Regions from separate parts of the Micromonospora pallida genome, predicted to be linked through region 3. Evidence: riboswitches for the same ligand, from Rfam matches in the RefSeq annotation. Region 3 holds a riboswitch; each other region holds the start of a gene.
The links. Region 3 has a riboswitch for cobalamin ahead of GA0074692_RS09805 (energy-coupling factor ABC transporter permease). Riboswitches for the same ligand answer to the same signal wherever they lie in the genome.

Region 1: linked by a shared signal. The riboswitch ahead of GA0074692_RS26100 (ABC transporter substrate-binding protein) and the one ahead of GA0074692_RS09805 (energy-coupling factor ABC transporter permease) in region 3 are both predicted to bind cobalamin.
Region 2: linked by a shared signal. The riboswitch ahead of bluB (5,6-dimethylbenzimidazole synthase) and the one ahead of GA0074692_RS09805 (energy-coupling factor ABC transporter permease) in region 3 are both predicted to bind cobalamin.

The regions. Positions count from the first base shown of each region.
Region 1 covers NZ_FMHW01000002.1:6,179,651-6,182,914, forward strand. The annotation lists gene GA0074692_RS26095 (FecCD family ABC transporter permease) at 1-963, opposite strand, end outside; gene GA0074692_RS26100 (ABC transporter substrate-binding protein) at 990-1,949, opposite strand; cobalamin riboswitch at 1,994-2,166, opposite strand; gene GA0074692_RS26105 (low temperature requirement protein A) at 2,798-3,264, shown strand, end outside.
Region 2 covers NZ_FMHW01000002.1:5,724,770-5,728,033, reverse strand. The annotation lists gene GA0074692_RS23920 (crotonase/enoyl-CoA hydratase family protein) at 1-350, opposite strand, end outside; gene GA0074692_RS23915 (EamA family transporter) at 492-1,403, opposite strand; cobalamin riboswitch at 1,476-1,671, shown strand; gene bluB (5,6-dimethylbenzimidazole synthase) at 1,709-2,335, shown strand; gene GA0074692_RS23905 (Rieske (2Fe-2S) protein) at 2,471-3,264, shown strand, end outside.
Region 3 covers NZ_FMHW01000002.1:2,245,301-2,248,564, reverse strand. The annotation lists gene cbiQ (cobalt ECF transporter T component CbiQ) at 1-272, opposite strand, end outside; gene GA0074692_RS09810 (energy-coupling factor ABC transporter substrate-binding protein) at 272-589, opposite strand; gene GA0074692_RS09805 (energy-coupling factor ABC transporter permease) at 586-1,266, opposite strand; cobalamin riboswitch at 1,295-1,464, opposite strand; gene GA0074692_RS09800 (ABC transporter substrate-binding protein) at 1,708-3,264, shown strand, end outside.

The sequences.
Region 1 (3,264 bases), 3.9 Mb from region 3:
ACCGGCGGGCAGTTCCCTGGGTTCGAAGACCGCGCGGGCGGCGGTGTCGACCCAGATCATGAAGATGGCGCCGGCGAGCACCACGACGGGCAACAGCCGCCGGTGGTCGGGGCCGGTGAGCAGGCGGGCGGCGTGCGGCAGGATCAATCCCACGAAGCCGATCGCCCCGCTGACGGCCACCAGGACCGCAGTGAGCAGGGCGGTGGCGATCAGCAGCAGCCACCGGACCCGGCTGACGTCGACGCCGAGGGTAGCGGCGGCCTCCTCACCGAACGTGAAGGCGTTGAGCGCCCGCGCGTGCCCGAACACGACGGCCAGCACGACGACGAGGACCGGCGTGGCCCACCCGAGAGCAGTCCAGTCGGCGCGAGCGAGGGAACCGGAGAGCCAGAAGGTGATCGACTGGGTGGCGTGCGGATCCGCCACCCAGATGATGACGAAGGAGGTCAGGGCGGCGCAGAGCTGGGCGATGGCGACGCCGGCGAGGACCACTCTGGTCGGCCGCAGCACGGCCCGGCCGGCGATCGCGAGCACGAGGCCGAACGCGACGAGCGCCCCGGTGAACGCGCCGCCGCTGAGCGCGGCGACGCCGCTTCCCAGGCCGAGGGTGATGACGACGACCGCGCCCAGCGAGGCCCCGGAGGAGACCCCGAGCAGGTACGGGTCGGCCAGCGGGTTGCGGGTGACGGTCTGCATGACCGTGCCCGCGGCGGCGAGACCGGCACCGACGACGGCGGCACCGAGCACCCGCGGCAACCGCATGTGCCACACGATGTGGTCACGCAGCAACGGCACGTCGGCGTCGATCAGGCCGAGGTGGTCGGCGATGACACTCCACACGGTACGTAGGGAAAGGTCGGCCGGTCCGACCGTGACCGCCGCGCCCACCGACAGCAGCAGCCCACTGACGAGCAGCAGCGTCGCCGTGACCGTGCTTGCCGCCCGAACCGGCGGCGTGACCACCGCTGCCGGCGGGCGGGTGAGCGTGGTCAGCTCGCCGCCTTGGCGAGGGCTTCGACGGCGAGCATATTGCGCACACCCGCCGACGTCGAAGAGAACGGGATGACGACGTACCGCTGGTTCTTTACTGCCGGCAGGTCCTTCAGCGTCGCGTTCTTCGCCAGGAACGTCTTCTTCGCCGAGGCCGGGTCCCAGCTCGCGTCGATGAGCACGATCAGGTCGGGGTTGCGGTCGGCGACCGTCTCCCAGCTGGAGTTGGCCCAGCTGCCGTCCAGGTCGGCGAAGGCGTTGGTGACCCCAGCTTCGGCCATGATCATGCCGGGGCCGCCGCAACAGGCGCCGACGCTGGGCGCGTCGCTGCCGCCGTCCCACCACAGCACCTTCGCGTTCTTCGCGCCGGCTCTGGCCTGGGCGATGCGAGCCTGCTGGTCGGCGACGAGCTTCTCCGCGCGATCGGGTACGCCGAAGATCGTGGCGATCTCCCGGATCTCACCGAACACGTCATTCATGGTCAGTTTCGCCGGCCGGGTCTCCTTGGGACAACCGGCAGGTGAGAGGTACGTGCCGACACCGAGCTTCTGCCACTCGCCCCGGTCGCCGACACCCTCGTCGCCGAAGGCGCTGGTGAACGACGCGTACACGAAATCCGGTTCCGCCTCGAGCAGGCTCTCCTTCGACGGGTACTCCTTGGCCAGGACCGGAACCTTGGCGTACGCGGCGGCGTAGTCGGGCAGCACCTCGTCGTCGAGGTACGCCGTACCGATCATGCGGTCCTGCAGGCCGAGGGCAAGCATGATCTCGGTGGCGGACTGGTTCATCGTCACGGCACGTGCCGGCGGCTTCGTGATCGTCACCGGTGTGCCGCAGTTGGTCAGCGTGACGGGTCCGGCGGAACCCGACGGCGCGGTGGCCGGGCCGTCGTCGGGGGCGGAGCAGCCGCCGAGCAGGACGAGCAGGACGGACAGGGGCGCGGCAACGCGCCAGGACACAGGGGACCGCACAGCGGAACCGCCTTCCAGCACCTCGTGGACGGAGTCGTTCTCCTGCCGTGGCCGGTCTCCTGGCTGACGGGTGGTGCGCCGACGGCCGGCCTTCCCAGGCTTGCGCCCAGTGACCTTGCGGTGGCCTCCGGCATCCCGATCACAGTGGCGAGGGCCGCTCCGGTTTCGCACCGGCTTCCCGAGCACCACGGCGGCCATACCCTAACCAGGGGAGACGCTGCCTGTCACCATGGCCCGCGGTAAGCGGGAAGGCATTCCGTCGACGGTGGTCGATCGCCAGCGCCGTAGGTCCGACGCTCGAGGTCGGATGCCGGCATTGACAGCCGCCGTGGTGGTGGCATGACTGATGCGACAACTCAAGACGCGTGTACGTGTGGGGGAAGTCCGGTCGAAGTCCGGCGCTGGCCCGCAACGGTAGGCCGTCCAGTTGCTCGCTGACAACCGGATCACCTCGCCTGCGGTAGAGGCGGCGTTTCGTCGGGTGCCGCGGCACCTGTTCGCCCCCCGACGGGGTCAGCGTCGACGCCGCGTACACCGACGACGTGGTCATCACCATCGGCGGCCGGCGGCGCCGCCCTGCGGTGTCGCGGCGTCGGGCGGGCGAATGAACGAGTTGCGGCGAAAGATCGAGGCTCACCAGCGGCACAACATGACCTGAGGTGGTCAAGTTTCTGCCGGAGCACGATGTCTGGATTGAGGCGTTTAAGGAACTTCAAGCCGAAGGTTGGCTATCGTCGACGACGACGGCCTCTGGGTCACTCGGTCCGGCCGGTTTCGCTGCCCGGAAACTGTCGTCGATCCCCTACGACCTCGGAGTCAACTAGGACGCGCAACCGATGACGACCGATCAGGCGGTAGGGCTGGCACGTGAGGGCGAGGGCCCACAGCGCGCGACCTTGCTGGAGCTGTTTTTTGATCTGGCCTTCGTCGCCGCGCTCGCCTTGACCTCGCAGACCTTGGCCCGGAATCCCAGCTCGAGCGGAGTATTCCAGGCTGTGGTGCTGCTGATGGCGGTCTGGTGGGTCTGGTCCGTCACCGCATTGGCAACCGACCTCTACCATCCGCAGCGGCCGCCCATCGTTGTCATGACGCTCTGGGCCATGCTCGGCGCCATCCTGATGGCTGGTTCGGCGCCCCGAGCCTTCTCCGACCGTGCCCTGGTGTTCGCGGGGGCGTACGTGGCGATCCACGTCGGCCGGGGTCTCTTCCTGGCGTCCGCGTTGCACGGGCGTCAGGTACGACTGCACGCCGGGCGGTTCGTCTTCTGGTTCCTTGTGTCCGCCGTACCGTGGCTCACCGGCGG
Region 2 (3,264 bases), 3.5 Mb from region 3:
ACCCGCAGGTCGCACCAGAGCGCCAACTCCAGGCCGCCGGCGACGGCGTACCCGGAGATCGCGGCGATCACCGGCTTGGTCAGCGACATCCGGGTCGGCCCCATCGGGCCGTCCCCCTCCGCTTCGACGCGGTTGCCGCTGGGCGTACCGATGGCCTTCAGGTCGGCACCGGCGCAGAAGGTGCCGCCCGCTCCCCAGAGCACGGCCACGGCGGCGGTCGGGTCGGCGTCGAAGGCGCGGAACGCGTCGGCGAGCGCCCGTGCGGTCGGGCCGTCGACGGCGTTGCGGGCCGCCGGCCGGTCCAGGATCACCGTGGTCACCGGTCCGTCGCGTTCGACCCGTACGCCCATCGGACCAGGATGCCGCCCGCCGGCACACCGCGCCAGACGCCCCGGTCGCGGTCGTCGCGACGCTGCGAGCCGGGAGCCGGGAGCCGGTAGCCGGTAGCCGGGCGCTGGGAGCCGCGCGCCGGTAGCCAGGAGCCGGGCCGGTCAGGCCCGGTCGGGGCGGACCAGGGTGGCGCCGAGCGCGGCACCGACCACGCCGGCCACCCCGAGGAACTGCGGCCAGGCCAGCAGCTCGTCGAGGAGGACCAGGCCGACCAGCGCGCCGATCGCCGGTTCGAGGCTCAGCAGCACCGCGAAGACCCGCGCCGGCATCCGACGCAGCGCGGACATCTCCGCCGAGTACGGCAGCACCGACGACAGCAGGGCCACGCCGACCCCGAGCAGCAGGACCCACGGGTCGACCAGCGCGGCACCGCTCCCGGCGATACCGAACGGCAGTACGGCGAGCGCGCCGACCGCCATGCCCAGGGCCAGCCCCCGGGCGCCGGGCACCCGCTTGCTGACCGCCCCGCCGAACACCACGTAACCGGCCCAGCCGACTGCGGTGCCGAGGCAGAAGAGCAGCCCGAGGCCGTCGACCGCCGAGCCGCCCAGGCCACTGATCAGCAGAACGCCACCCCCGGCCAGCACCGCCCAGAGCGCGTCGAGCAGCCGGCGGCTGCCGGCCAGCCCCACCAGCAGCGGCCCGGCGAAGCCGATGGTCACCGCCACGCCCAGCGGTACCCGGTGCAGGGCGGCGTAGAAGCTGAGGTTCATCAACGCGAGCATCAGCCCGAACCCGACCACCAGCCCGCCGGTACGCCAACCCAGCCGCAGTCCCGGCCGGACGACCGCGAGCAGGATCAGCGCGGCGAAGCCGAGCCGCAGGGTGGTCGTGCCGCCGGGGCTGGTGCTGCCGAACAGGTGCTTGGCCACCGCCGCGCCGAGCTGGGTGGAGAGCATCCCGAGCAGCATCAGCAGCGGCGGCGGTACGGCGTCGGGGCGTCCGACCACACCGACGAGCCGGGCGACGGTCGGGGCGGGGACCGGCGTGGGACGGAGGGTGTGCGCGTACATGCGCAACACCATGCCGTTTCGTCCGTCGACGGGGCGACCGTAATCCCGTCCTCCGGCTACCCTGGTCGACGGCACGACACAGTGAGGTGCCCCGCGCGAGCGGGGAGAATCGGGAAGCCGGTGTGAATCCGGCACGGGCCCGCCGCGGTGACCGGGGAGCCACCGTCCAGGCGCGAACAGCGCAGCCACTGGTCCACGAGGGCTGGGAAGGCGGACGGCACGGCGTCGATCCGGGAGTCCGAAGACCGGCCTCGCGTCACGCGCCCATCCGCCACGGGTGGGCCGAGCGCAGCGGGAGCCTGCCCATGGACCTGTACGACGTCATCCACCGCCGCCGGGACGTACGCGCCCAGTTCACCGGAGAGCCGGTGCCCGAGGACGCCCTGCACCGGGTGCTGACCGCGGCACACGCCGCACCGAGCGTCGGCTACTCCCAGCCCTGGGACTTCGTGGTGGTGCGGGACGCCGACACGCGCCGCCGGTTCCACGAGCACGTCCGCACCGAGCGGGACGTCTTCGCCGCCACCCTCCACGGGGAGGCGGCCGAACGGTTCGCCCGGATCAAGATCGACGGGGTGCTGGAGTCGACCCTGTCGATCGTGGTCACCCACGACCAGTCGCGGGGCGGGCCGGCGGTGCTCGGGCGGCACGCCATCGCCGACACCGGTCTCTACTCGACCTGCCTGGCCATCCAGAACCTCTGGCTCGCCGCCACCGCCGAGGGGCTCGGCGTCGGCTGGGTCTCCTTCTATCGGGAGCCCTGGCTGGCCGACCTGCTCGGCATTCCCACCGGTATCCGGCCGGTCGCCTGGCTCTGCCTCGGGCCGGTGACCCATTTCGAGGCCGTACCCGACCTGGTCCGGCACGGCTGGCGGCAGGCCCGTCCGCTCGCCCAGGCCGTCCACCACGACCACTGGACGCCCTCCGCCTGACACTTCCCGCCGCCGTCGTCCCGCCTCGCCGCGTCGCGCGGTCGCGGGGCGGGGCGCCGGGCGGGTGGCGGTGGCGGCGGGGAATTCGTCACTGTCGCCCGGTTTGGCGGCTGCCGTACCGGGAAGTCGGCAGGGGTGCGAGCACTCCTGACGAAGATCGAACAGGCGGCCGGCCTGGACCGGGTCGGTGACCGCCTCCAGCGGGCGGTGCAGGCCGCCCTACGGCCGCAGCGCGTCCGTGACCTGCTGCACGGGGTGTGGCTGGGGCACCCGCTGCACCCGGCGATGGTGCAGGTGCCGGTCGGCGCGTGGATGAGCGCCGCCCTCCTCGACGCGATGCCCGGCCAGCGGCGTGCCGCGACCGCGCTGGTGGCCGTCGGTACGGCCAGTGCCGTGCCGGCGGCCGTCGCCGGGCTCAACGACTGGGCTGCCCTGGACCGGGAGCAACGCCGGGTGGGGCTGGTGCACGCCGCCTCGAACACCGTCGGCCTGGCCTGTTACGCCGGCTCGCTCGCTGCCCGGCTGAGCGGCCGGCACAACCTGGGGCGGACGCTGGCGTACCTCGGGCTCGGTGCGGCGAGCGCCGGCGCGTACCTCGGCGGGCACCTGGCGTACAAGCAGGGGGCGCAGGTCAACCAGAGCATCTCCGAGGCGCACCGGATCGGCGACGGCTGGCACCCGGTCGGCGACCTGGCCGCCCTGCCCGACCGGGAACTGGTCACCCGCGAGATCGACGACGTCTCGGTGATCCTCTACCGGCACGGCGACGACGTCACCGTCATGCTGGAACGCTGCCCGCACCAGAGCGGACCGCTCGGCCAGGGCGAGGTACGGGAGATCGACGGCCACCCGTGCGTCGTCTGCCCCTGGCACGGCAGCACCTTCCAGCTCAACAGCGGTGGCAAGGTCGTCCACGGGCCGGCCGCCAA
Region 3 (3,264 bases):
AGCCGGGTCGGGGAGTGCACGGACACCAGCAGCGGCAGCGCGGAGGTGGCGATGAACAGCGCCGGCACCCGGGCGGCCCGCAGCAGCACCGGCAGCGGGACCCGGGCCGGACCGACCAGCAGCAGCGCGGCGGCGGTGCCCGCCAACGCGGCTCCCGGCCACGGGGGCAGCGCCACCGCGCAGCCCAGCAGGCCCAGGGCCAGCAGTGCCTTCTCGCCCGGGTGCCGCAGTCGCCAGGGGCCGGTGTGCGCGGCGACGTCGATGGCGAACACTAGCCGGCGGTGCGGTCGGTGTCGCGCAACCGTTGCCGGGTGCGGGCGACCCCGAAGTAGTAGCCGAGGAAGCCGGCCCCGACCGCCGCCTGGAGGGCGAACAGTCCCGACTCGATCTCACCGGAGGGCGGCTCGTAGATGGCGGAGAACCACGGTTCGTAGTCCGGGTGGTCGGTGACGATGGCCGCCTCGGCCTGGGCGTCCGCCCCGGCGAACGGCTCCTCGTGTGAATCGCCGAGCCCGAGGGCCAGTGGGGCGACCGCCAGCGCGACCACCGCCAGCAGCAGGAGCAGGTTCACCCGTCCGAAGCGCTTCACGCCGGCACCTCCTCGGTCTTGCGCAGCACGCCGAGGCGGCGCAGCTCGTCGCCGCTGACCCGGGTCAGCAGCCGCACCACCAGTACCGACAGCAGCCCCTCGCCGATCGCCAGGGGGATCTGGGTGACGGCGAAGATGCCGCCGAACTTCGCCACCGCGCCGAGGAAGCCGGACGCCGGGTCGGGGAACGCGAGGGCGAGCTGCACGCTGGTGACGCAGTAGGTCGCCAGGCCGCCCAGCGTGGCGGCGAGGAACACCGCCACGTCGAGCCCGCCGCCGAGCCGGCGGGCCAGCAGGTAGGCGCCGTAGGCCACCCACGGGCCGACGATGGCCATCGAGAAGACGTTGGCACCGAGCGTGCTCAGCCCGCCGTGGGCCAGCAGGAGCGCCTGGAACAGCAGGACGATGCTGCCGAGGACGCTCATCACCGGCGGCCGGAACAGCACCGCGCCGAGGCCGGTGCCGGTGGGGTGGGACGACGATCCGGTGACCGACGGGATCTTCAACGCCGAGAGCGCGAAGGTGAAGGCACCCGCCGCTCCCAGCAACAACTTGGCTTCGGGATCCCGGCGGACCTGCTGGACCAGGGCCCGGCTGCCGTGGACGACGAAGGGTGCGGACACCACGAACCACGCCGCGGCCTGCACCGGGGGTAGATACCCCTCGGCAATGTGCATGGGAGACCTTCCTCTCCAACACCTCGTGGACGAGATCACTGTCAAGGCCGGTCTCCTGGCTCCCGGATCGATGCTCCCCCCGGCCTTCCCAGGCCGTCGGCCCAGTGGCGCAAGTCGGAGGTCACTCCCCGGTCACAGTGGCGAGGGCCGCGCCGGTCTTCCACCGGCTTCCCGAGCACCTTGACGGCGAGAGGCTATCCACCCGCGACCCGGCGGGGCAAGGGATCGGCCGCCATCCGATCACCGTGTGCCCTGGATGTGCAGGTCAGGGGCGGGACGGGAGATTGTGATCATCATGACGCTCCGCCCCCTGGGCCGCTATTGCCAAGTTTTGGCAACTACGTGAGGATGGCCTCTGCGTGGGTCGCATGGTGCCCCGGGATGGCGGGGCCGTTCCGGGCCGACGCAGTCGTACCGGTCGAGCAACGGTGGGAGCGTGTCATGGGTACCCCTTCAGGCCGGTGGCCGGCCGGGCCAGCCCGGTGGGTGGCGGCGGCCGTCGTCGGCGTACTGGCCCTGGCCGGCTGTTCGGCCCCGACGGCCACGTCGCCGGGCGTCGGCGGCGGCACCCTCGTGGTGGCGACGGCGGCTGAGCCGACGACGCTGAACCCGGTGCTGAACTACGGGGTCGACGGCGCCTCGCTGATCTTCGACGGCCTGGTCGCCCGGGACGACCGCAACCAGCTCGTGCCGGCCCTGGCCCGCGAGCTGCCCACCGTGTCGGCGGACGGGAAGACGGTGACCGCGAAGCTGCGCGACGGGGTCCTCTTCCACGACGGCAGCCCGCTCACCGCGCAGGACGTGGTCTTCACCTACCAGACTGTGCTGGACCCGAAGGTCGACTCGACGCTCCGCTCCGATCTGGACATGCTCGCCTCCGTCACCGCGCCCGACCCGGCGACCGTGGTGTTCACCCTCCGGCACGCCTACACGCCGTTCCTGCAACGGCTGACGCTGGGCATCGTGCCGGCGAAGGCGCTGGCCGGGCAGGACGTCAACAAGGCCGCGTTCAACCGCCAGCCGGTGGGCACCGGCCCGTACCGGGTGACCTCGTGGACTCCCGGTGACCGACTCGTGCTCGCCGCCAACGACCGGTACTGGGGCGGCAAGCCCGCCAACCCGGGCGTGGTGGTGGCGTTCGTCCCCGACGACAACGTCCGTGCCCAGCGGACGCGGGCGGGGGAGTTCGACGCGGCGGAGTTGGCGCCGAAGCTGGCCACCGGGTTCGACGAGCGCGACGGCTACCGGGTGTTCAAGGTGCCCACCGCCGACTACCGGGGCGTCGTGCTGCCGATGGGCAATCCGGTCACCGGGGACCCGGCCGTACGGCGGGCGCTCAACGCGGCGGTGGACCGCGCGGCGATGGTGACTGGTGTGCTCGGCGGGGCGGGGGAGCCCGCCTTCGGGCCGGTGCCGCCGTCGTCGGAGTTCGCCGAGCCCGCGATCGTCGGCAAGCCGACCGCCGACCAGGCCGCCGCCACCGCCGCCCTCGACGCGGCCGGCTGGCGGCCCGGCCCGGACGGCGTCCGGGTCAAGGATGGTCGCCCGGCGGCCTTCGCGCTGATGTACCCGGCCACCGACAGCCTGCGCAAGGAACTCGCCCTCGCGGTCACCGCCGACGCGCGGAAGGTCGGCATCAAGATCACTCCCGAGGGGCTGACCTGGGACGCGATCACCCCACGGATGGCCAGCGACGCGGTGGTCATGGGCTTCGGCACCCCGTACGACCCGGACTTCGTCACCTTCAAGCTGTTCACCTCGACCTTCGCCGGCCAGGGCTTCTTCAACCCCGGCTCCTACCGCTCCGACATGGTCGACCAGGCGCTGCGGGACGGCCGGGCCAACGCCGACCCGGCGGCCCGGAAGGCCGCGTACGCCACCTTCCAGAAGCAGCTCGCCACCGACCTGCCCTGGGTGTTCCTGACCTACCTCCAGCACACCTACGTGGTCCGGGACGGGGTCACCGGCGTGACGCCCCGGGTGGAGCCACACGAGCAC